Regions from separate parts of the Brevibacillus sp. NPDC003359 genome, predicted to be linked through region 2. Evidence: riboswitches for the same ligand, from Rfam matches in the RefSeq annotation. Region 2 holds a riboswitch; each other region holds the start of a gene.

Region 1 (6,146 bases), on a different contig from region 2:
CCAAGATCCAGCCAAGCAACGGATGGATGAACACGGCTCCCCACAGAAGCAGCCAAACAACAGCGTAGCTGCCACCAACGATCACGAGCGGGAACAGGATTCCTGCCAGCTTCAAATGCGACTCTTTTTTGACAACGGAACGAATGACCCGCTCCAATCGCGTAATCCACCAGCCCATGATGATCACTGGATGCGGCAAGCTCCGGGGGTCTCCCACCACTCGATCAATCAAGTAGGCTGCGCATAATATCCATACTTCTGTCATGTTGTCCCTCTCTTACTCTTCAGGGGTTGTCGCACCCAACTCCGCCCTTCCGCATCCAAGCATTCTGCCACCAGAACCTCCCCATGCGCTACGCCATCGACCTGCCAATATCGGTCAGGCTTGTTTTCGAGCCATGCGGCCAGGAACCAGCGGATCACGCCCCCATGTGTGACAATGACGACTGTATCGGATGCCTCTTCCTTGCTCGCTCTCTCCAACAAGGAATGAAGCCAACTATCCACACGCATCCCCAGCTCTTCCAGACTCTCCCCTTGTGGAGGTCGATTTCGGATGGGATCGTCGTACCACCTCGTGGCTCGAGCAGGGTCCGTCTGCATCAGCTCGTCGTAGGTCATCAGCTCCCACTCGCCAAAAGACAGCTCTCGCAACGCAGGGACCGGAATAACCGATAGCCCCCAAGTGGCTGCGAGCGGTTCGGCAGTCTGGATGCACCTGAGCAGGTCGCTTGCGTAGATCGCAGCAGGTCGCCCGATGAGCACAGGTAATTCCTTTGCCAACTCACTCGCTTGCAAATACCCTTGTTCATTCAAAGGAACGTCGCTATGCCCCAAATATCGATGCTCACGATTGCTGTCTGTCTCCCCGTGGCGTATCCAAACCAGTTTCATAACCACCAGCTCCCGACTAACACCAACAGAACGACCGCTTCACTGCTTTCGATAACAGCCCCGTAGCAGTCTCCATTTAAACCGCCCAGCTTTTTGGCAACCGAGCGTGAAAACAGTAGAGCGAACACCAGCGACAGGAAAATGGCTGTAATGACCTGCACTCCCCCAAGATACCAACCTGCGGCAAACAAGACGATGTAGCTCACGATGATAGAGGAAACGGAAAGCCCAGCACTGATGCCATTTCCGATCCCTTTGTCCGCCGAAAGATACGACCAGAGCTTGATCGACAAAAGCACATGTGTCCGCGCTGCTACTGGTGCTACGATCAAAAAGCTGCCCCATCCCGGATGCGCCAGCTCAGCGACTGCCCCCGCCTTGATTAGCAACAGCATAATCGCAGCAAGAACGCCCATCGCACCTACGCGACTATCCTTCATGATCTCGAGTATCCGCTCTCTTGGTCTGGCGCTGCCAAGTCCATCCGCTAGATCCATCCAACCATCCAGATGCAGACCACCTGTCACATAAACCCATGCGACCAACGTCAAAACAGCGGCGAGCCAAGGACTAAATAGCAACAATCCCGCCTGATAAACACCCCATAGCAATAAACCTATGACCAAGCCGACTGCGGGATACCAGTTGACGCTTTTTCTCCATGCTTCCTCTGAAGGACGCAGACACGGAACCGGAATACGGGTAAAAAACGAGATCGCGTGTAAAAATGCATTCATCCTTTGATCCTCCACGGTATCCCCGACAAAACTGCGTAGACGGCGTCCGCTTGTCGCGCACTTCTCTGATTGACATCGCCCAGCACATCCGCGAACCATCTGCCCAAACGACTCAAGGCTACACCGCCCAATCCGACCTCGCTAGTGACGGCAATTACTTTTTGCGGGGAATTCTGCACGAGGAACAGCCATGCCTCTGCTTCCTGCAACAGGGATTGCGTGTGTGATGCACTTCTCCATTCCGACTCATCCACGCTCATCAACCGATTACTCACCCAGGTGGACAGACAATCGATCAACACCACATCATATTGCTCACTGAATGCGTGGTAATCGGTCAATCGCTCTCCTACCTCCACACAGCCCCATTCCAGCGGACGACGTGCCTGATGCAGCTCAATTCTCTGCTTCATTTCATCATCCCAAGCCTGGCCTGTCGCCACGTACAGGACTCGACTGCCCAACGTCATCGCAAGCTCTTCCGCGTAGCGGCTTTTTCCTGAACGGACACCACCTGTTACCAGCACCAAGCTCATCGCTGTTCACTTCCTTCCGCATGGACCTCGCGGAGCGCTGCCAGAAGTCGTTCATTTTCCTCTCGTCCACGCACTGCAATTCTCACATCATGCGCCGTCAAACCTGGATACATCGCGCAATTGCGGATCAGAACGCCTTTATTGCCGAGCCGTGCCTGCAACTGTTCTGCTGGCAATCCTTCCGGCGAACGCAGCAACAAAAAGTTCGCCTCACCCGGCCATACCTGCCAGCCCAACTCACTGCGGATGCAATCGTTCAAATACGCACGTTCTGCTTTTATGAGCCTGCGCGTTTGTTCCTCGTATGCCCGCTCTTGCAAGCACAGTTCTCCAGCCAAAAGGGCCAGTGCATTCACGCTCCAGCTCACTTGCTTCTGGCGCATCTTCGCAATGACATCCGGATGCGCAATCGCATAGCCCAGGCGCAATCCCGGGATCGCGTACATTTTCGTCATCGAACGCATCAAAATCACCCGGGGAAAGCGCTCCAGCTGCATCATCAATGTATACTGACGCTCCTCTTCCACAAAATCGAGGAAAGCCTCATCCACGATGAGCCACGTATTGGTCTCTTTCGTCCATTCCGCCATTTGGTGTAGCTCATCCGGTTGATACAGGATTCCCGTCGGATTGTTTGGCGACCCGACAAATACGAGGTCAGATTGCGCAAAAAGAGTGTGCAGCTCTGTAGGATCGGGCTTGTACCCGTTCGCTTCCTTCCCGAAGCAGCCAATGACACGAGCACCATACTGCTCGGAAAGTTGCGCGTATTCCGAAAAGCATGGATAAACCACACCGACTGTTTTCGGCGAAAGACCGAGAATGGCCAGGGCCATGGCCTCCGCTGCACCATTGGCAGGCAACAACCATTCCTCCGACACTTGCAGCCGTTTCGCCAGCGCACGACGAAACACACGATGTCCAGGGTCTGGGTAATGCGCTACAGCAGCCAGCGAAGCCAGCAGCATCTCACGAACGTTTGCTGGCATCCCCAGCGGATTAATATTGGCACTGTAATCCAGAAACTGGCCAGGATCTCTCCCGAAGCGCTGCGCTGCTGTCCATACATCTCCGCCATGACCGTACGTTTCGATTACACCTGCGCTTGTCAAAACTCTACCCCCAGCACAGCCGGAATCCCTTCATCGTAGTAATGCTTGATTGGCTTCATTTCTGTCACCAGATCGGCTATGTCCAAAATCTCCTGCTTCGCGCTTCGCCCCGTAATGACGAGATGGATATGACTTGGCCTATTTTGAATCGCTTCCAATACATCGGACAACGGCAACACATCATCAATCGGGAAGCGGTCAATCGCCAATGCATTATTCAGCTCATCCAGAATGACGACGTCGTACTCTCCGGAAGCGAGCTTTTCGCTCGCAAACGCCCACGCTTCTTTCAGTGCCTGGCGATGCTCCTCCGGTGTCTTCGTCCAGGTGAAGCCGATGCCCTTTTGCACAATCTCGATGCCCAATTTATCAAAAATAATCTTTTCTCCGTACGTACGCTCCGGCGACTTGATGAATTGAACCATCAGCACCTTTTTCCCGCGCCCTGTCGCCCGCACAGCCAACCCGACTGCTGCCGTTGTTTTTCCTTTGCCGTCTCCTGTGTAAACAAGAAGTAAGCCCCGCTTCTTATCGTTTTTCTCCATCGTTACCACCTCAAAAAGTGACGTATTTTACTCCGCTGTTTGATCCATACTTTCCGAAGCCAACAAAAAAAGCGCTCTGTTTCCCCCAGTACGTAAGGAAAAACAAAGCGCGGATAGCCGAATGCAACAATCCTCACCTCTTCCTTTGACCCGAAGGAAATCAGTGTAAACATAAAACAGGCAGGTCTCCTGGCTTGAGGATCATCGCTCTTCTTCTCCTTCCCGCTCCCGGATGGGCAGTGGATGGCATGATGCCTTGAAGAACAGCTACTCTCTTACAGTGGCGGGACCGCGTTGGCTTTTCACCAAACTTCCCTTTTAACCTTGCTCCTGCGAATCGGTTTCGCAAAAACAAGGACCTGTTTCTCTTCCATATGTAAATGTCATTCGTTTCGTTGACAAGCACTTGCTTTAATAATAGCAAAAGCTACCGAGGATTCAAGCAAAAGCTGCCGAATCGTCGCAGGTCTCTATTTGCAGAAAATTTCATATCATCACCGTTTACTTACCTGACGATTTTCGTTACCCTATTGGCAAAACATTCGAAAGTGGTGAGCAGTCATGCTATTTCCTCCTATCCCCAAAATAACAGACATGGTCCTGCCAAGCCCACTGCCGATAAGAGAATGCGGCGAACCGATGATCCCACTCTCTTCCCTTTCTGCCCAAATCACGGTCTATCCAGCCTACTACCACGAGGGCTATGCCGGAACGCAGCCAGATGCTTTTTTGCGAGAAGGGGCAACACACAAGCTCGCCATGGCAGCCGCGCAACTGCCTGTTGGCTACAAGCTCGTCGTATTGGACGGCTGGCGCTCGTTCGAGGTACAAGCATCGTTGTATAATCGTTTCTGTGAAGCCTTACTTTTACAAGGCTGGCAAGAAGGTCCCGCCCTCACGGAAGAATCGAGCAAATTCGTCGCTTATCCAACAACAGACCTCTCCAAACCATCCCCTCACCTATCCGGTGGCGCAGTCGATCTGACTATCGCAGGACCTGATGGCTGGCTGGAGATGGGGACAGCCTTCGATGATTTCAGTGAAAGGGCTGCGACTCGCCATTATGAAGAACTCGTAGAACCCACACAAAAAGACATCGAGATTCGAGACAATCGCCGATTGCTCTATCATTTGATGACCGCTGCCGGATTCGTCAATTATCCGAAAGAATGGTGGCATTTCGAATACGGAACGCGCACCTGGGGTCAAAGAACGCAGCAGGAGCCTATTTATGGCGGAGTTTTGTCCATGTAACCACAAATACTCAGGCATTCAGCCGAAAAAGGCATGAGCCCGGTCGATACCGTACTCATGCCCAGATGGCCGCTCACTTTTCAAACCTGAACAAATTCCTATACCAATTAGGTCACTGGCACTTTCGCAGATGATGTTGAAGCCAATAGGCTCTTATTGTATTCAGGTAACAATACCATATTGGTATATGTACCGCGACCTGACACATAATGATAGGAATGTTCGACACCTGCCGGGATAAAAATAGCGGCTGGACTCTCAACAGTCTTCTCTTCTTCACCGAGTTGAACATGACACACCAGGCCAGTGCCATCAGGTGCGTCTCCCCAAAAGAGGAAGGCACTGTCACAATGATGCGCATGCCTGTCCACGTGTTTTTCAGGAGCACTGGACAAATCACATAATTCAAATATCCTTTGGATCACATAGAATGAGGCTCGCTCATCCACGCGCGAATCCATCATAACCCAGCGTATGCCTGGACCGTCACGGTGATACTGTAGTTCTGAAGCCCCTTTGGGAAACGGCTTTCCTACCTGTAGGGAAACAGGCAGCTTTGATCTTCCCAATGGAGGCCGCTTTTCTTCGAGTAGTCGTGTTCTTCCGATTGTTTCCGGTGGAAATGGCTCATACGATTCGGAATTTCTCTTTACTGCTTGGACATGGTAAGCCGATGTATGCGTAAATGCATTTTGCCCAACGATAGGACGCAGTTCATCCGGTCTATACCCTGTCGTCAGGCGTATCGCTTGCGCAAGCTCCGGAATTCTTTCCAAAGAATAACGATGATCATTTCGTAGCTTTTGCAACACAACAGTAAGCTGGATCAAGTCAGTAATGCCAGCTCTTTCACCGATTCCCAAAATTGTCGTATCGATGACAGAAGCTCCTGCATCAATAGCCGCCAGCGCATTCGCTTGAGCAAGACCGAAGTCATTATGCAGATGGACTTCAATTTCGCACCCAAATTCCTCTATGGCACGGGTTACCATATTTTTGCATACTTCAGGTTCCCATATCCCGACAGTATCTGCCAGACTAATCCGATCTGCGCCTGCCTGCAAAGCG
Region 2 (6,146 bases):
ACTTCGAAAGTATAAGTCGCTACTCATACAAATGGCCTCGCTTTCGTAGTAGATTAGTCGTCTTCAGTGACGATCGACTACTACGAAGCTAGATGTAGGAGAGGTCAAAACGTTTCCAGATCGTCCTATGGGGACGCATGGTATCCTGATCCCTTCCATGGCTTTTCTTGTATTATATCATAAAAAAGGTGAAAAGACGACTCGAAACCGTCTTTTCACCGAGTTAAAATCGGAAAGCTTGTCCTTTTATCTCCACCGGAATCCCTGCTGTGACAAGAAAAACTTGATCAGAAACAGCTGCCACGCGTTGATTCATTAAGCCCGCCAAGTCACGGAACATACGGCCCAACGGGTGTTGTGGGACGAGACCGTCGCCTACTTCGTTTGTCACCAATAAAACGGTCCCTGAGTAGTCTTTTAGCTTGTTTACCAGCACATCAACCTGCCGGAGCACTTGCTCAAACGGCAGCTCCTCTCCATCATGCAGCAGCCAATTGGACAACCAAAGGATCAAGCAATCAACCAAAATCACTGTCTGTTGATCTTGTATTTCCTTTTGAGCTCCCAGCTTCGCGAGCCATTCTGTCAATGCGTACGGCTCCTCGATCGTTTCCCAAGAGAAGCCAGACTGCAAACGGCGGTCTCGGTGGTGCAAGATCCGCTCTTCCATCTCCTCATCACTGATTTGTGCGGTCGCGATGTAAACACCCGAGGAGCCCAAGTGAGCCGCGTATTTTTCGGCAAATGTACTTTTACCGCTGCGTGCTCCGCCTGTAATGAGTACGATCATGCTCCTATCTCCTTATTCGTGCGAGTTCAAACTTGCGATTGCAAAATAATTTGCGGCAAATGGTGAACAGGATGCTCCATGACGATCGGTCTGGTTCCGTATACCGCCTCTATTCTGTCACTTTGCAAGATGTCTTTTGGTGTGCCGACACTCATCTGCTTTCCTTTATGAAGCATCAAAATACGATCGCAGTATAGGGAGGCTAGATTCAGATCGTGCAGCACAGCAATGACCGTCACCTGCGTCGTCTTTTGCCATTTTCGCACGATGTCCATGAGTTGAATCTGATAGCCGATATCGAGGTAAGTCGTGGGTTCATCGAGCAACAGCACCTGAGGTCTTTGGATCAATGCTTTTCCCAAAGCTACACGCTGCTTTTCCCCACCACTCAACTGATCCAGTATGCGATCTTCCAAATGTTCAAGACCGAGCATCTGTACGATTTCATCAATGAGCGATGCGACATCCTGCTTCTCTTCCCCCAACCAATTTTGGTAAGGAAAGCGCCCCATCTCCAACACCTCTCGGACACGAAAGCCGACTGGCGGCAGTCCTTCTTGCTCCAAAACAGCCAGTATTTTGGCAAGCTCTTTGCGTGGATATGAATGAAGCTTTTTCTCTTGAAGCAAAATGCCTCCTGCATCTGCCTTGATGACACCTGAAATGATTTTTAGCAAGGTGGATTTACCGCTTCCATTGGGCCCGATGATGCCAAAAAATTCTCCCTTGTCCACGCAAAAATCGATTCCGTGCAAAACAGGCGCATCCTGATACGATTTTTGCAAGTTGCGCACATTGATCATAAGCTTACGTTACCTCTTCCTAAAGCGTTTATTTTGCTTCAATAAATAGGCGAAAAACGGGGCTCCCAGAAATGCTGTTACGACACCGAGCGGGATTTCCGTTGGACTCAGCAGCATTCTGGCAAGTGTGTCGGCCCACAGCACATAAATACCGCCGCAGATCGCAGCCATCGGCAGTAAAATACGGTAGTCAGGACCAACCAGCAATCGGACGAGATGCGGTACCACCAGACCAACGAACCCGATAATTCCCGCGATAGAAACCGCCGCTGCAGTCAGGAGGGTCGAGACAACCAGAACCACCAGCTTCGTTCGATCAACATGGACGCCGAGATGCGCAGCCTGCCGCTCCCCCAAAGCAAATAGGTTCAAGGAGCGCGCATAGCTCACGAGCACCGTTCCCCCTATGACCAAGTACGGAATCAAAACATACGTGAAGGCCCAACCGCGAAATGACAGACTCCCCATAAGCCAGAATACAATCTCATTCACGGTCTGATCGGATAGCGACACCATAAAGGAAACGAGCGAGCCAAGAAAAGCCTGCACCACTACACCAGACAAAATTAAGGTCTCCGTTTGTAGCTTTCCTTGCGTGTTCGCGAGGCCCAGTACGATCCATAAACTGAGCAGTCCGGTAAGAAAAGCGACGACAGGCGTGCTCCATGCACCCAAAAAGGTGATTTGCAAGCCAAAAAGGATCAAGAAGGCTGCCCCGACAGCAGAACCCGATGCCACGCCCATCGTAAAAGGATCTGCTAGTGGATTGCGCAAAACTCCCTGAAAGCCCGCTCCCGCAAGTGACAAGCAGGCACCAATCAAGACAGCCAATACAACGCGTGGAAAACGAACCTTCATAACAATTTGCTCAGAAGACTCCGGCCACGTTACTGTGATCCACTCAGACAAACCCGGGATCTGATGGAGCAGGATGAGCCATACTTGCGAAATGGGTAGGTGTGCCGCTCCCATCGAGATACTGATGACTATCGATGCCAGAAGGACGAGACAGCTTACTCCTCCCCATACGAACAATCTCTTCTTCATTTTATTTCACCAAGTCAGGGTAAATCGCCTTGGCAACTTCGATCAAGCCTTGTGTAATACGCGGACCAGGACGGGAAAGAATATTTTGGTCCATGCCAAAGATTTGTTTCTCACGGATCGCCTTCATCTTATCCCAGCCATTGCGATTCGCGATCATATCCTCCAGCTTGACGCCAGTCTTTTCATCGGTAATGCCGCTCGCGTACAAAATGACGTCTGGGTCGTTTTGCAAAATCTTTTCCTCACTGATCGGATTCCAGCCCTCGGTGTCAGACGCAATGTTTGTCGCTCCAGCCAGTGTGATGAGCTCATCCATGAACTCGCCTTTACCGACTGTCCAGCCTGGGGAAAATTCCAAGTATACCTTTTTCTTCTCTTCCGGTTTTACATTTTTCACTGCTTCTTGAACGTACGCGATGTCTTTCTTCATTTGCGCCACGACTTTTTCGGCTTGTTCTTGCTTGTTGGTAATAACTCCCATCGCCAAAATGTTGTTCAGGATGTCATCCATCTTTGTCGGATGGGTAATATAGACAGGCATTCCGAGAGATTTTAGTTTGTCTGCGACTGGCTTCTCCATCGAAATCCCGCCGATGACCATATCTGGAGTCTGAGCGAGAATGGCTTCTTCATTCGGTTTGACGACTCCGCCAATTTTTGGTTTCGCCTTCGCCGCATCTGGATAATCGTCATAATCTGAAACCGCTACGATCCGTTCTGCCAAGCCTAAGGCGAACAAAATCTCTGTCTCGGCAGGTGATGTCGAGACGATTCGCTCAGGGGCTTTTGCAAAGGTCACTTCTTTTCCTGTCGCATCCGTGACGGTCAATGGATACGTTGTTTGTTTGGCAGGCTGCACGGCCGCGTTCTCTTGCGGTGCGCTTGTTTGCCCACCTGGTGCCGGTTGACTGTTACCCGCACAACCTGCGAGACTCGCTGCAACCAATAGTGGGATCATGAATCGCAATGAACGTTTCATATAGTAAACTTCCTTTCTGCATGTCTGATTGACTGTCATTTCCCATAAAAAAATCGACCCTTGCTTCCGTTCGGAAATCAAAGGGTCGGCACTTCAGGGCAAACAGACTTAATGGTCTGCTTCCTGAAATAGGCCGATCCTTTCCGCGAAGGCAACAGGCACTAAAACAAACAGGCAGGTCTCCTGGCTTACGGCTGAGGAATAAACCGCTTTACAGTGGCGGGACCGCGTCGGATTTTCACCGACTTCCCTTTTCACCCGGTCTTCTGGTATAAAGACGAGGCACCTGTTTGCTGTTACGTTTGAAATTGTTACAGTCCATGACTCATCCTACATCATAGCACTCCTTGGATGAAAAAAGAATGACAAACACTCTGTGAACGCCATCTTGCTTCCTAAAAATGAAAAACGCCTGAACAAAAGGTTCAGGCAATTGTAACGCTTATTTCCCTCGTTTCTGCAAATAATCTAGAATGCCCATGGAGCATACTTGCAAATCGAGCTTGAGCACTTCGAAAACATCGTGATCACTGTTGATGCCTTGTGACTGTAGATGATCAGCGACTCGTTCAAATAACTTATGAGACAGCTCATCGTATGTTTGTCCAGCAGCAAGCGCTGACTTTCCTTCCGCTACAAACACGGGGAGCCACTCATGTAATTGGCGGTACGCGTCATCTACCTGCTCTGACATCCCAAAATGACCAAAGTAAATGCGACTCAGCTTGCGAGCTTCATAACGTCTTAGAGAAGCTAACACGGCCTCCGGGTCAAACTGATTCGGGGAAGTCGATGGTAGCACGAGGTGTATGCCATCCTTTTTAAGCTGTGGATAGAGAACGCCTGCCGTATCACCTGTGAACATGCCACGGCTTACTGGATCATAGATGCTGAAGTGATGATTGGCGTGACCTGGCGAATCCAGAAACTCCAACACGCAATTCTCTCCGATCTTTAGTGTATCTCCATCCCCGCGAATCAAAATCCGATCTTTGGGAACAGCCTCAATCGGATCAAACAAACGATCAAAATCATCATGATAAACGGCTCTCGCCCCTGTAATCAGTCGACTCGGATCTACGAGATGTCGTGCACCTTTTGGATGGACAACGACCTTTGCATTCGGGCAATCCTTCAGAAACAGTCCGGCTCCTCCCGCATGATCCAAGTGAATGTGCGTCACGATGATGTATTTTACTTGTTCCGTCGTATAACCGAGCTTGGCGAGACCGGCCTTGATATAAGGAACGGAGGGGCTTGGCCCTGTTTCTACCAATGTGAGCTCGTCTTCCGCGATCACATATGTCCCCGTACGTTCCGCCCAGCCCATATCGAAACCGTCTATTAAATGGATGCGTTCCCCTAAATAGATTGGCTGTGTTGCTTGCATGTAAATACTCCTCCTTTTCAAAAGTCCGAGTTGCCATTATATTGCAGGAATATTTACACTTTACCATCTATTTTGGACGGATTGGGGATGAACAACACAAAATCTTCATATTTTTATCGTAATATGAGGGCAACAAAAACAATTCCATTACCTGGAGGGGTGCAAATGGGTCAGCTTTTTTCTGAATTACGACCTGAGCATGAGGCGTTTATCAAGAAGCAAAGGATGTACTTTGTCGCCTCAGCTCCTTTGGACGCAGATGGTCACGTGAATCTTTCACCGAAAGGCTACGATTCTTTGCGCATAGTATCGCCTACAGAGGTCGCCTATTTGGACCTGACTGGAAGCGGAAACGAAACCAGTGCTCATCTTCAGGAAAATGGGAGGATTACACTCATGTTCTGTGCATTTGAAGGCCCCCCTCTCATCATGCGCCTATACGGCAAAGGATCAGTTATTCTCCCAGATACTCCTCGGTGGGATGAGCTCGTAAAAGACTTCCCGCTTCTGCCCGGTGCTCGTCAAATCATTACTGTAAACATCCAGGAAGTAAAGACTTCTTGCGGCTGGGCAATCCCCTTCTACTCCTTTTCAAAAGAACGCGAAACCCTTCAGAAATGGACCCTGGCGAAAGACGAGCAGGAACTGCTTGCCTATCAACAAGAAAACAACGTAATAAGCATGGATGGATTGCCAACACCTTTGGGACAAAAGCTTTTTCCCGTAGCAGAAGGAGATAACTAAACGTACAACGCAAAGAAGCTGCCTTGCTCGCAGCTTCTTTTGATTGAAACCTCTTTACTTGCTGGTATAAATGACCACTGCATCGCGGAGAAACGCAGCTACACCTGGCTGTTCCTTGTCATAGTAAGCGGTAAAACGCGGGTCATCGACGTACATCTCGGCAACACCTGCGTGAGCTTCTTTGCTGTAGCTGTCCCAATAAAAACTGAGCCATTGACGGTGAAGATCAGCTGCTTTTTGGGCAAGCTCATGTGCAGGATCTCCCGTCGCAAAAGCCTGTGCCAACGTCTCATGCAGTTCTTCATTCAACTGCTCAAGTGCAGCGTACTCCTGCTCGGTCATTCCTTTCATTTTACGATTGGATTTGTCAACCTGGTCACTTCCATATTTTGC
Region 3 (6,146 bases), 760 kb from region 2:
GAACTGATGCAGCGTGGCAACGACGGATTTTACCAACTGGAAAAGGATCGGGAAGCGGTTGCGGTCTTCATGGAAGAAGTGCAGTCCAACACGATGACCTTTGGCAGTGTCAAAGAACGAATGGACTATTTGATCGAGAATGATTTCTATGAAAACGTCTATGAAACTTACACTGTTGAACAGGTCGATGAAGTTTTCCGTTTGGCCTATGACGCTGATTTTCAATTTGCTTCGTACATGGCTATCTCCAAATTTTATAAAGATTACGCCTTGAAAACGAACGATAAATCAATGTATTTGGAGCAGTATCCAGACCGGGTGGCCGTAGTGGCACTGTCCCTTGGACAAGGTAACTTTGAGCTCGCTAAGCGTTTAACGGTTTCCATGATGGATCAACGCTTGCAGCCGGCTACACCAACGTTCCTGAACGCAGGTAAAAGCCGCCGTGGAGAAATGGTCTCCTGCTTCCTGCTCGAAATGGATGATTCCCTGAACTCTATCAACTTTATTTTGGGAACTTGTATGCAGCTATCCAAAATTGGCGGCGGTGTAGCTGTGAACCTGTCCAAGCTTCGCGGACGAGGAGAGCCGATTAAAGGCGTCGAGGGCGCAGCAAAAGGTGTCATGCCAGTTCTCAAGCTGTTGGAAGATGCGTTTTCCTACGCGGATCAAATGGGACAACGCAAAGGCTCAGGTGCAGCGTACTACAACATCTTCGGCTGGGATATCAACGAGTTTCTCGATTGCAAAAAAATCAATGCAGATGAAAAAGCACGCATCAAAACGTTGTCCATCGGCCTGATCGTACCAAACGTTTTCTACAAGCTGGCTGAGGAAAATAAGCCATTGACTGTGTTTGCTCCGTACTCCGTGTACAAAGAATACGGCGTGCATCTGGATGATATGGACCTCGATGACATGTACGAGGAGCTCTTGGCAAACGATCGCATCAAGAAAAAGACAGTGATGAGCGCACGCGAGATGTTGACCAAAATCGCGATGATCCAAATGGAATCGGGCTATCCGTACATCATGAACAAAACGAATGCGAACAACAACCATGCGCTGAAAGATCTCGGATCGGTGAAAATGTCCAACCTGTGCACGGAGATCTTCCAGCTACAGGAAACTTCGACGATTGCCAATTACGGCGAAATGGATATCATCCGTCGAGATATTAGCTGCAATCTGGCATCGCTCAATATCGTCAACGTGATGGAACGCAAAATGATCCGTGAATCCGTCCACGAAGGGATCGAAGCCATTACATCCGTGAGCGACATGACGCGTGTAGAAAACGCTCCAGGCGTTCAAAAGGCGAACCGTGAGCTGCACTCAGTCGGTCTCGGGGCGATGAACCTAAACGGTTATCTGGCAAAGAACAGAATCGCCTATGAGAGTGAAGAAGCGAAAGATTTCGCTCGTACGTTTTTCATGATGATGAACTTCTACTCCTTGGAAAAAAGCATGGAAATTGCCAAGGAAACAGAGCAGACCTTCTTGGGCTTTGAACAATCGGAATATGCCAAAGGCACTTATTTTACGAAATACGTAACCAACGATTACAGCCCGCGGACGGAGAAAGCAAAGCTTCTCTTTGAAGGAATGCACATTCCGACGCCAGCGGATTGGGCGGAACTACAGCAAAAAGTGCAAAAGCATGGCGTTTACCATGCGTATCGTTTGGCGATTGCACCGACACAGAGCATTTCCTACATTCAGAATGCGACTTCTAGCGTGATGCCAATCGTCGAGCATATCGAGACGAGAACGTATGCCAATTCAACGACGTATTACCCGATGCCGTACTTGTCGCAGGAAAACTATTTTTACTACAAATCGGCGTATGTCATTGATCAATTCAAAGTGATTGATCTGATTGCCGAAATTCAAGAGCACATCGATCAAGGAATCTCGACCGTGTTGCACGTGAATAGCAATATCTCAACTAGAGAACTGGCTCGCTATTACATTTACGCAGCGAAAAAAGGTCTGAAGTCGCTCTACTATACGCGTACGAAGCATTTGACTGTAGAAGAGTGCATTAGCTGCGCAGTTTAGGGAAATCGATTCTTCAAAGGAACAGCATCAAGCAAAAAGAGAAGAGGAACGCCATATGAAAGCAGTCAATTGGAACAGGCCGGACGACGATTTTACGATGACGTTTTGGAATCAAAACATCATGCAGTTCTGGACGGATGATGAGATTCCCCTGTCAGATGACAAGATGTCCTGGATGGAGCTCAGTGCAACTGAACGGGATACGTATAAAAAAGTATTGGGCGGCCTCACCTTGCTGGACACGATTCAGGGTGGGGTAGGGATGCCGAAGATCATGGAGCATGTCGATGGACTACAAAGAAAAGCGGTTCTCGCCTTCATGGGCATGATGGAGCAAATCCATGCCAAATCGTACAGCAGTATTTTTACCACGCTGGCATCGACTGAAGAGATTGATGGTATTTTTTCGTGGGTAGAAAACAATCCCCATCTGCAAAAGAAAGCGGCCCTCATCTCTAAACGCTATCAGGAAATCGAGAAACCGAAAGACTTGTATATGGCGATGGTAGCGTCCGTCTTCCTGGAAAGCTATCTGTTTTACAGCGGCTTCTTCTATCCGCTCTATTTGGCTGGTCAAGGCAAGATGACAAGTAGCGGGGAAATCATCGACCTGATTGTTCGCGACGAGAGCATTCATGGACTCTATGTCGGCGTTCTCGCCCAAGAAGTATATCAGAGTCTGACTGTGGTAGAGCAGACCGCAGCAAAAGAGGAGCTGTATGCCCTTTTGCATGAGCTGCAAGAAAATGAAGAGGCCTATACGACTTCGTTATATACGCAAGTCGGATTAGCTGACGAGGTACATGCCTACGTGCGCTACAACGCGAACAAGGCGTTGATGAATCTGGGTCTCGATCCGCTTTTCCCGGAGGAAGATGTGAATCCGATCGTACTGAACGGCATTCGCACACAGACGAAGCAGCACGACTTCTTCTCGAAAAAAGGAAATGGCTATGTCCGCACTTTGAACGTAGAGCCATTGACGGATGACGATTTTCGTTTTTAGTATGACAAAAATTGGATTCTGTGTTACTGTATGAAAAGAATGTTGCCTTGCTAGTTTTTAGGGGCATTTCACATAACCTTACAACTTCATAGGAGTGGGAACAGGTTCTTTGGTCAGGAAGAATGGCCAAGGATGAAAAGGGAAGTCGGTGAGAATCCGACACGGTCCCGCCACTGTATGAGGGGAGTCAGCACATTTATCGCCACTGATCCAAACGGATTGGGAAGGCATGTGCAGATGATGATCCCAAAGTCAGGAGACCTGCCTGTTTCGACGACACTGCTTAACCTACGGGAGATAGGGAGGTGTTAGGATGCTGTGATCTCAGTGCTTATTTGGCATTTCTAACGTTCTTTTTGATCGTTGGAGATGCCTTTTTTATTGGGCGGATTCAAGACAAGATCGAATAAAGAATGGAGAGGAAGCTCATGAAAAGCAGCAATTTGGGATATCCACGGATCGGGGAGAACCGTGAGTGGAAAAAGGCATTGGAAGCATTTTGGGCAGGCGCCACCGATGAGGAGAGCCTCGTTCAGCAAATGGAGCAAATTCGTCTCCAAAACCTGTTGCGTCAGCAGGAAAAAGGGGGTGAACTGATCCCTGTGGGTGACTTTACGTACTACGATCACATGCTGGATATGGCTGTGATGTTTGGAATGGTCCCCCAGCGTTATGAATACGAGGGAGGCCCGGTTTCCTTACGCACTTACTTTGCTATGGCTCGCGGTTCGAAGGAAGCGGTAGCCAGCGAAATGACGAAATGGTTTAACACGAACTATCATTATATCGTTCCGGAGTTCGGTGAACGACAACCAGCCATAACGGAAAACAAGCCTCTCCAGGCATATTTGGAGGCCAAAGAAAAGCTCGGCATCATCGGAAAGCCTGTCATGGTAGGCCCGTATACGTTTGTCAAATTGTCCAAAGGATATGAGAAAAACGAATTTGAGTGCGTCATGGATCAACTTGTTCCACTCTACATAGATGTTCTCCGGGAGTTGGAGCTGCATGGCGTGGAATGGGTGCAAATCGATGAGCCTGCATTTGTACGGGATGTCTCGGACCATGATCGCGCCATCATCAAACGTATCTATGCGCAAATCGGTCAAGCACTACCGCATCTACAGTGCATGCTGCAAACCTATTTTGAAGCGGTGGATTGGTACGAGGAGCTGGTTTCCTTACCGGTAAAAGGAATCGGTCTAGATTTTGTACACGGAGCGAAGCGCAATCTGGCCAATCTGAAAACACAAGGGTTTCCAGCAGACAAGATTCTCGCGGCGGGAATCATCGACGGTCGAAACATATGGCGTGCGTCTATCGAGGAGAAATGGGAGCTGGTCAAAGAATTAACTGAGATCGTACCACTCGAAAAGCTGTGGCTGCAACCGTCCAGTAGTTTGTTGCATGTACCTGTATCGGTTGAAGCAGAGAGCGACTTGCCAGAGGAAGTCATGCCTGCATTGGCGTTTGCCGACGAAAAGCTGGGGGAAGTACAGTTCTTAGTCCAAGGATTCCGATATGGAAAATATGTGATTTCAAAAGAGATCGCCCAAAATGAAGCGAACTTGCTCAAGGTGGCACTCTCCCCAGCAAGGAATCGGCAGGAAGTGAAGAAGACTTTACGTCAACTGGCTGCTGAAAAACCTGAAAGAAGTGTTCCTTATCTCGAACGTCGAGAGATTCAACAAAAGATGTGGAAGCTACCACTATTGCCAACGACTACAATCGGAAGCTTCCCACAGACGGCGGAGGTTCGCCACGCCCGACAACAGTTTAAAAAAGGTAACTGGACAGTGGAGCAATACGATGCTTTCATTCAGGCGCAAATCAAGGAATGGATTGATATACAAGAAGAGCTTGGTCTGGATGTGCTCGTCCATGGGGAGTTCGAACGAACCGATATGGTGGAATATTTTGGCGAAAAGCTCGATGGCTTTTTGTTCACGAAAAACGGCTGGGTGCAGTCGTATGGCTCGCGTTGCGTGAAGCCACCTATTATTTACGGAGATGTGGAGTTTGTGGCACCGATGACGGTCAAGGAAAGTGTGTATGCAAAATCATTGACCGCCAAACCAATGAAGGGTATGTTAACTGGCCCAGCAACGATTCTGAATTGGTCGTTTGCTCGAGTCGATGTCTCCAGACAAGAAGTGTGCGAACAAATCGCGTTGGCATTACGAAAAGAAGTAGAAGCCTTGGAAGAAGCGGGGATTCACATGATTCAAGTCGATGAACCAGCACTGCGCGAAGGATTACCGCTCAAAAACGAAGAGCAGGAAGCTTATCTCGAATGGGCTGTCAGAGCATTTCGTCTGGCGACCTCTACCGTTGCGCCGAGTACCCAAATTCATACACATATGTGCTATTGCGAGTTCCATGATTTTATGGATGTTATCAGCGAACTCGATGCCGATGTGATTTCGATTGAAACTTCGCGCAGCCACGGAGAGCTCGTGTCTGTTTTCGAAACAAGTACGTATGACAAAGGTATCGGGCTCGGCGTTTACGATATCCATAGCCCCAGAATTCCTGCTGTATCAGAAATGGAAGATATGGTCACACGGGGGGTACAAGTGCTTCCACCCGGTCAATTTTGGATCAACCCGGATTGCGGGCTGAAGACGAGAGGAAGGGATGAAACGGTTCAGTCATTGCGAAACATGGTAGCGGCAACGAAGGCGATTCGGAGTCGTTTGATAGCCCGGTCGCAAAGGTGAACATCATGGGAGGAGCCATACAAATGATGACGGAATCACGACCGATCCAACAATCGAGGACCTTTTTGACGGATCTCGTCTTTCCTCCGGATACGAATCACCACCATACCATTTTCGGCGGGAAAGTCATGGCATATGTGGACAAGATCGCTTGCATTGCTGCGATGCGGCACTGCCGTAAGCCCGTTGTAACAGCGTCCAGCGATTCCTTCGATTTTCTCGCACCAATCAAGACAGGGGAAGCGATCAACCTGGAAGCATATGTAACCTGGACCCATAAGACGTCCATGGAAGTATTCGTGAAGGTGGAGTCGGAGAATTTGTTGACGGGGGAAAAACGGATAACAGCACGCGCCTAT
Region 4 (6,146 bases), on a different contig from region 2:
CGGGCAATCGGGATGAAAAATTCCCGGATTATCATGCAGCATATTTTGCCGAACAGCCTCGCACCAATCATTGTGACCGGGACGATGGGGATCGCAACAGCGATTATTGAAGCAGCAGCACTGGGCTTTCTCGGACTGGGAGCACAAGCGCCAGAACCGGAATGGGGAAAAATGCTCGCTGATTCACGTCAGTACATTCAGAAAGCACCATGGACCGTTATTTTTCCAGGGCTCTCCATCATGCTGACAGTTCTCGGGTTTAACTTAATCGGGGACGGCTTGCGCGATGCACTCGACCCGCGGATGAAGAGCTAGTCAAATTGAAAAAAGACAGAAGGGGCTAGAGGTACCGTCCTTCTGTCTTTTATTAGTTATCCTTCTTCCATGAAGGTGCGGCACAACTGATTGAAAGTAGGAGCAGCTTTCGTGATGACTTGATGCTTCACGTTAGGGATCATCTCGAGTTTTACTTTTGGCAATTTCATGGTAAGCATCTGCGCATAATGGTGCATCCGTTGATCTTGTTCGCCATAGGCAAGTAAAATCGGAAGCTGGATGTTGCCCAGACGCTCCGTACATTGATAACGATGTCCGGCAGCGTATAGGTATTTCAGGCTGGCGGGATCTGTTTTGGAAGCATGCAGCGTCCATTTCGCCCGCATTTCTGGGTCATCGACATGTGAGGAACTAATCGAACGGGCAAGAAGAGGGACTCCGTGAAGCATCGACAATGCCTGCCCCATCCACAATCGTCCATGTAAATACAGATCATTCACTTCAGAATAACCGCTCACCAGTATGCCGCCTTGTACATGATCCGAATAACGAAGACAATATTCAAGAGCGATAGAGGCGCCTTGGGAGTACCCCAAAATAAAGGGACGCTCAATGCCGAGTGACGGGATCAGCTTATGGAGCTGTTCTGCTAGTTCTCCAATGGAATAGGGCTTCTCCATTGGGGAACTGTCGCCATGTCCGGGCAAATCAGGGACAATGAGCTGATACGTATCCGCGAGAGTTTGCTGATAAACAAAATTGACAGAGCCTATACATGGCGCATGGATACACAATAACGGTGTGCCTTTTCCCGATATGTGGAAAGCAAACTGCTTGCCATCCTGATGGACGAGTATTTGTTCCATTTTCTGATTCACCCCAACCTTAGGTTGTCCGATTCGAGGTAGATTTTTCAACTGAACTCTTCTTTTTTTTGTGGGGAAGTGGTATTCTCGCAATAGAATAATTCGTGAAAGCAGGGTGAAGAAGTTGTTTCAAGAGCGCATTTCGAAGCTCCACACGTTTTTGACAGAGCAAGAGCTGAACGCGGTGTTGATTACCTCTCCCAAGCACGTATACTATTTGACCGGATTTTTTACAGACCCGCATGAACGTTTTATGGGTCTCGTTATTCCTGCTGAGGGAAAACCTTCCTTAATTGTACCTGCTCTTGATCGTGAGGCAGCAGCAGAGGCTTCGTTCGTTCAAGATATCCATACACATACCGATATCCAAAACCCGTATGAAATCCTCAAGCAAGTGTTGCCAGCCAACTTGACGAAGCTCGGCATTGAAAAAAGTCATATGACTGTCGAGCGCTATGAAGCACTTGGACAAGTTGTTCTGGCGTCGAGCTATGTGGATGTAGAAGAGCCGCTGCGTGAAATGCGTTTGATTAAATCTGCAGATGAAGTAGATCGTTTGAAGCACGCCGTTCAATTGGTCGAGGATTCCTTGCGGGAGACGTTGAAAAAAGTTAAGACAGGCATGACCGAGACAGAGATCGTAGCTGAGCTGGAATTCCAGATGAAGCGCTTGGGTGCGGAAGGTCCATCCTTTACGTCCATGGTATTGGCAGGGGAGAAGTCGGCACTGCCACACGGAAAACCAGGAACGCGCCAGGTTCAAGAAGGCGACTTGCTTTTGTTTGATATCGGAGTAGCAGCGAACGGATATGTATCCGATATTACTCGTACCTTTGCTGTAGGCGAGATTAGTGCCCAGCTTCAAGAAATTTACGAGACGGTATTGGCTGCCAATGAAGCGGCAATTGCTGAGATTCGTCCAGGTGTGACTTTTGCGCATTTGGATAAAACCGCTCGCGATGTCATTACTGCAAAAGGTTACGGTGAATACTTCATGCACCGTCTTGGGCATGGACTTGGCATGGATGTCCATGAATATCCATCTGTTCACAGCCAGAACCAAGAAGTGCTTCGTCCAGGGATGGTCTTTACGATCGAGCCGGGAATCTATCTGCCAGGTATTGGCGGCGTACGGATTGAAGACGATGTATTGGTTACAGAAACGGGCGTTGAAATCTTGACGCAGTTCCCGAAAAAACTGACTTCTATCAACTGATGGATGAATCGCAACAATTGAATAAGTATCGAATGGTGCTAGATGGCATATGCCATCAGCTTAAAAGGGAAGTCCGGTGAGAAACCGGCGCGGTCCCGCCACTGTAACGAGGAGCGCCTAGCGAATAGCCACTGTTTTTTGCGAGACAAAAAATGGGAAGGTAGCTGGGGGTGTTGATCCGTAAGCCAGGAGACCTGCCATGCGATCATATACAATCGACCCACGAGGATGGGGCAGATGTGGAAGCAGTCTATGAAAGGGCGCCCTTGTGCCTGCACATAGCTGTGTCTATGTTTGTCGTGCACCTCCCGATTGAGTATGGGGGGGTGCTTTTTTTGTGGGAGCATTTGGGATCACGTCATCATTACATACAGAAAAGGGGATTACAGATGTTTATGACAAACAGAAAAAACATAGTAATGAAAGGACTAGGTTTCGGCATCATGACAGCTGCTATGCTTTTGGTTTCGGCATGCGGCTCCACTACGACAACACAGGCTCCAGTCAAAACAGAACAAACAGCTGCACCAACAGCAGAGAGTAATCCTGTAACGCTCGTCAATAATGGCATCGATATGACTTATCCAACAGCACCTGAGCGTGCAGTGACATTGAACCAACACGTCACCGAAATTATGCTGGCATTGGGCCTCGCTGATAAAATGGTCGGAACCGCTTACCTAGACGATAAAATTCTTCCGGAGTTGAAAGCAGATTACGATAAGGTTCCGGTACTGTCTGACAAGTATCCAACCAAAGAAGTGTTGATGGCAGCGAACCCAGACTTCGTGTACGCTGGATGGAAAAGCGGATTCGGTGAAAAGGGCGTAGGATCGATGCAGGATTTGGAAAAGGTCGGCATCAAATCGTATCTGCAAGCGTCATCTACGATGCCTGGCCCGACAATTGACGATGTATTTGCGGACATTACGAACATTGGACGCATTTTCCGTGTGGAAGACAAAGCCAATGATTTGATCAACAAAATGAAGAGTGAAATGGATCAAACCATTAGTAAAATAGGTAAAGTGGACAAGCCGCTCAAGGTGTTCGTGTACGACAATGGGGAAGATAAACCATTTACAGCAGCAAACAATTACATGACGTCCTTAATCAAAACAGCGGGTGGCAAAAATATTTTTGACGACATTCAAAAGGGTTGGGCAGAAGTTAGCTGGGAAGAAGTATTGAGTCGCAATCCAGACGTCATTATTATCGTAGACTACGGTGACAGAACAGTTGATCAAAAACGCAGTTTTCTTTTGAACAAAAAGGAATTGGCAGATATACCGGCTATTAAAAATCAACACCTGATCGTATTGCCATTGTCTGCTGCTTCTGAGGGCGTTCGAGCACCGATTGCGCTGAAAATTTTGGCGGAAGGTCTCTATCCGGATAGCTTCAAATAAAGTACGCCCCTTTAAAGGGAGGGAATGGCACTGCAGCAGATTAAATTACCCTATATCATCATTACTTTACTGATCGGGCTCTTTCTCTCGATTACGTTTGCAATTACATTGGGCTCGGTTGAGATCAGACCGACCACAGTATGGAAAATTGCTTTGTCGAAAATCCCGATGTTCACCGAATGGATTGAGGTAGACTGGTCCAAAGGGGAGCAGACTATCATTTGGGATATCCGCTTTCCGCGTGTGCTCTTGGGAGCGATTGTTGGTGCAGGTCTATCTGTCGTGGGAGTAGCGATCCAGTCCTTGGTACGCAACTCCCTGGCTGACCCGTACGTGTTAGGTGTATCTTCAGGTGCTTCGGTTGGAGCTACCTCGGTCATTATATTCGGTGCATTTAGTATGTACGGGCAGTACGCGCTATCCTTTGGTGCTTTTACAGGCTCGCTTGTGTCGATTATTCTCATTTTTACGCTATCCCGTATCGGTGGGCAAAATTCAACAGTACGCCTGCTTATGGCTGGAATTGCGATATCTGCGATCTTGTCGGCGCTCACCAGTCTCCTTGTTTTTTCGGCGCCGAATGAACACGGGATTGGTACCGTCCTGTTCTGGTTAAGTGGCAGTCTGGCTGGCGGTAAATGGGAGTATCTGACCATTCCTTCGTTGATTGTGGTTATTTGTCTGATTGTATTAATGGCTCAGTATCGTTCGCTTAATGCGATGCTGATGGGCGAGGAATCAGCAGGGACATTGGGGGTTAATACGGTGCAGTTCCGCAAGTTTCTCCTGGTGATCACGGCCTTGCTGACGGGCGTAATCGTTTCTATCGCGGGATCAATCGGTTTTGTCGGATTAATGATGCCCCATATCGTCCGGGTGATGGTCGGTTCAGATCACCGACGTGTTCTGCCTGTCAGCGCTTTGTTTGGCGCGATATTTCTCATCTGGGTTGATGTAGTCGCCAGGCTCGCATTTGCACCGGAAGAGCTGCCGATTGGTATTTTGACAGCGCTGTGTGGAGGGCCTTTCTTTATCTGGCTGATGTTGCGGAGTTCTTATTCCTTTGGAGGTAGCGGACGATGAATTTACTGGTTGAGAATATATCGGTCGAGCTGGAAAAAAAGGAAATCCTGCACAACGTTAGTCTGGAGGTGCGCTCCGGTGAGTTTGTGGGGCTGATCGGGCCGAATGGCAGTGGGAAGTCCACATTGCTAAAAAGCATCTATCGCGTACTGAAGCCGCGTTCGGGATGGATCTCGCTCGATGGCGACGATGTATACAAGCTAACCTCGCGTCAAAACGCTCAGCGAATGGCAGCAGTACGACAGGAGTCTTCTGTTGAATTCGATTTTACGGTAACTGAAATTGTGAATATGGGACGTGCTCCGCATAAACAGCTATTTCAGTCGGATAACGCAGAAGACTTTCGAATTTGTGAAGAAGCACTACAACGGGTAGGGATGCATACATACGCCGATCGCAGCTTTTTTAGCTTATCGGGCGGGGAGAAGCAGCGAGTACTGATTGCCAGAGCATTGGTGCAGCAAGCCCAGTTTCTAGTCCTTGATGAACCGACGAATCATTTGGATGTTCGATACCAGTTGCAGGTGATGGATCTGATCAAAACGCTGGGAATTACGGTCCTCTCCTCGTTGCATGATCTCAATATTGCTGCGATGTACTGTGATCGTCTGTACGTGATCGGTGAAGGGGAAATCGTTACGTCAGGGACCCCAGAAGAAGTCTTGACACCCAATCTGATTCGGGATGTTTTCGGCGTTGAGACAGAGGTGACGACCCATCCGATTACAGGCAAAAAACATGTGTATTTCTACTCGGAAGCGATCCGTGTGAAGCCATCTATCCAGAAGGTAATGAATGGGACCAACTGATAGGGGCAATGCTGAGTTTCTTTGATTTTCATAAAGGGGATGCCTAGTTGGCGTCCTTTTTTGTTAAGAGGGAAGGTAAATTGATTTCAAATAATTTTTTTATCATACAAAAAATTGTTGAAGAAGATTTTGCGGAATAGTATGGTGAAAGAAAGGAATGAAATTTATGACGAGGTGATGGCTTTATGTCCAAAGTGGAGCAACGTTTAAAAGAGTTGGGGTATGAGTTGCCGCCAGTTCCTCCAACCATGGCGAATTATGTGTCATGTGTACAGACTGGCTCTGTCATTTATACATCTGGTGCGGGGTGCTACGTAAATGGAAGTCCGATGTATCTGGGCAGGCTGGGAGCGGATGTGACGATCGAACAGGGCTATGAGGCTGCAAAGGTCACGGTTCTTAATCTGCTAGCGATTTTGAAAAGTGAGATTGGTAATTTGGATCGAATCACACGGATTGTCAAACTGTTCGCACTCGTCAGCAGCGC

What was found. A riboswitch is a leader RNA that binds a small molecule or an ion and turns the genes downstream of it on or off. The one in region 2 is predicted to bind cobalamin.
Region 1: another riboswitch for cobalamin. It lies ahead of cobO (cob(I)yrinic acid a,c-diamide adenosyltransferase); the one in region 2 lies ahead of ACFYU8_RS08490 (ABC transporter substrate-binding protein).
Region 3: another riboswitch for cobalamin. It lies ahead of metE (5-methyltetrahydropteroyltriglutamate--homocysteine S-methyltransferase); the one in region 2 lies ahead of ACFYU8_RS08490 (ABC transporter substrate-binding protein).
Region 4: another riboswitch for cobalamin. It lies ahead of ACFYU8_RS09880 (ABC transporter substrate-binding protein); the one in region 2 lies ahead of ACFYU8_RS08490 (ABC transporter substrate-binding protein).

What each region holds. Positions count from the first base shown of each region.
Region 1 covers NZ_JBIAOR010000012.1:99,393-105,538, reverse strand. Annotated here, with positions in the region: gene cbiB (adenosylcobinamide-phosphate synthase CbiB) at 1-265, opposite strand, end outside; gene ACFYU8_RS23545 (histidine phosphatase family protein) at 262-894, opposite strand; gene cobS (adenosylcobinamide-GDP ribazoletransferase) at 891-1,631, opposite strand; gene cobU (bifunctional adenosylcobinamide kinase/adenosylcobinamide-phosphate guanylyltransferase) at 1,628-2,167, opposite strand; gene cobD (threonine-phosphate decarboxylase CobD) at 2,164-3,279, opposite strand; gene cobO (cob(I)yrinic acid a,c-diamide adenosyltransferase) at 3,276-3,824, opposite strand; cobalamin riboswitch at 3,987-4,202, opposite strand; gene ACFYU8_RS23520 (M15 family metallopeptidase) at 4,386-5,078, shown strand; gene ACFYU8_RS23515 (LeuA family protein) at 5,186-6,146, opposite strand, start outside.
Region 2 covers NZ_JBIAOR010000001.1:1,807,731-1,813,876, forward strand. Annotated here, with positions in the region: gene cobU (bifunctional adenosylcobinamide kinase/adenosylcobinamide-phosphate guanylyltransferase) at 224-790, opposite strand; gene ACFYU8_RS08480 (ABC transporter ATP-binding protein) at 817-1,593, opposite strand; gene ACFYU8_RS08485 (FecCD family ABC transporter permease) at 1,603-2,640, opposite strand; gene ACFYU8_RS08490 (ABC transporter substrate-binding protein) at 2,642-3,619, opposite strand; cobalamin riboswitch at 3,776-3,924, opposite strand; gene ACFYU8_RS08495 (MBL fold metallo-hydrolase) at 4,062-5,009, opposite strand; gene ACFYU8_RS08500 (pyridoxamine 5'-phosphate oxidase family protein) at 5,175-5,753, shown strand; gene ACFYU8_RS08505 (MerR family transcriptional regulator) at 5,808-6,146, opposite strand, start outside.
Region 3 covers NZ_JBIAOR010000001.1:1,051,473-1,057,618, reverse strand. Annotated here, with positions in the region: gene nrdE (class 1b ribonucleoside-diphosphate reductase subunit alpha) at 1-2,061, shown strand, start outside; gene nrdF (class 1b ribonucleoside-diphosphate reductase subunit beta) at 2,117-3,067, shown strand; cobalamin riboswitch at 3,153-3,350, shown strand; gene metE (5-methyltetrahydropteroyltriglutamate--homocysteine S-methyltransferase) at 3,496-5,787, shown strand; gene ACFYU8_RS04610 (acyl-CoA thioesterase) at 5,811-6,146, shown strand, end outside.
Region 4 covers NZ_JBIAOR010000002.1:69,018-75,163, reverse strand. Annotated here, with positions in the region: gene ACFYU8_RS09895 (ABC transporter permease) at 1-315, shown strand, start outside; gene ACFYU8_RS09890 (alpha/beta fold hydrolase) at 372-1,142, opposite strand; gene ACFYU8_RS09885 (M24 family metallopeptidase) at 1,267-2,358, shown strand; cobalamin riboswitch at 2,375-2,574, shown strand; gene ACFYU8_RS09880 (ABC transporter substrate-binding protein) at 2,754-3,767, shown strand; gene ACFYU8_RS09875 (FecCD family ABC transporter permease) at 3,792-4,850, shown strand; gene ACFYU8_RS09870 (heme ABC transporter ATP-binding protein) at 4,847-5,659, shown strand; gene ACFYU8_RS09865 (RidA family protein) at 5,845-6,146, shown strand, end outside.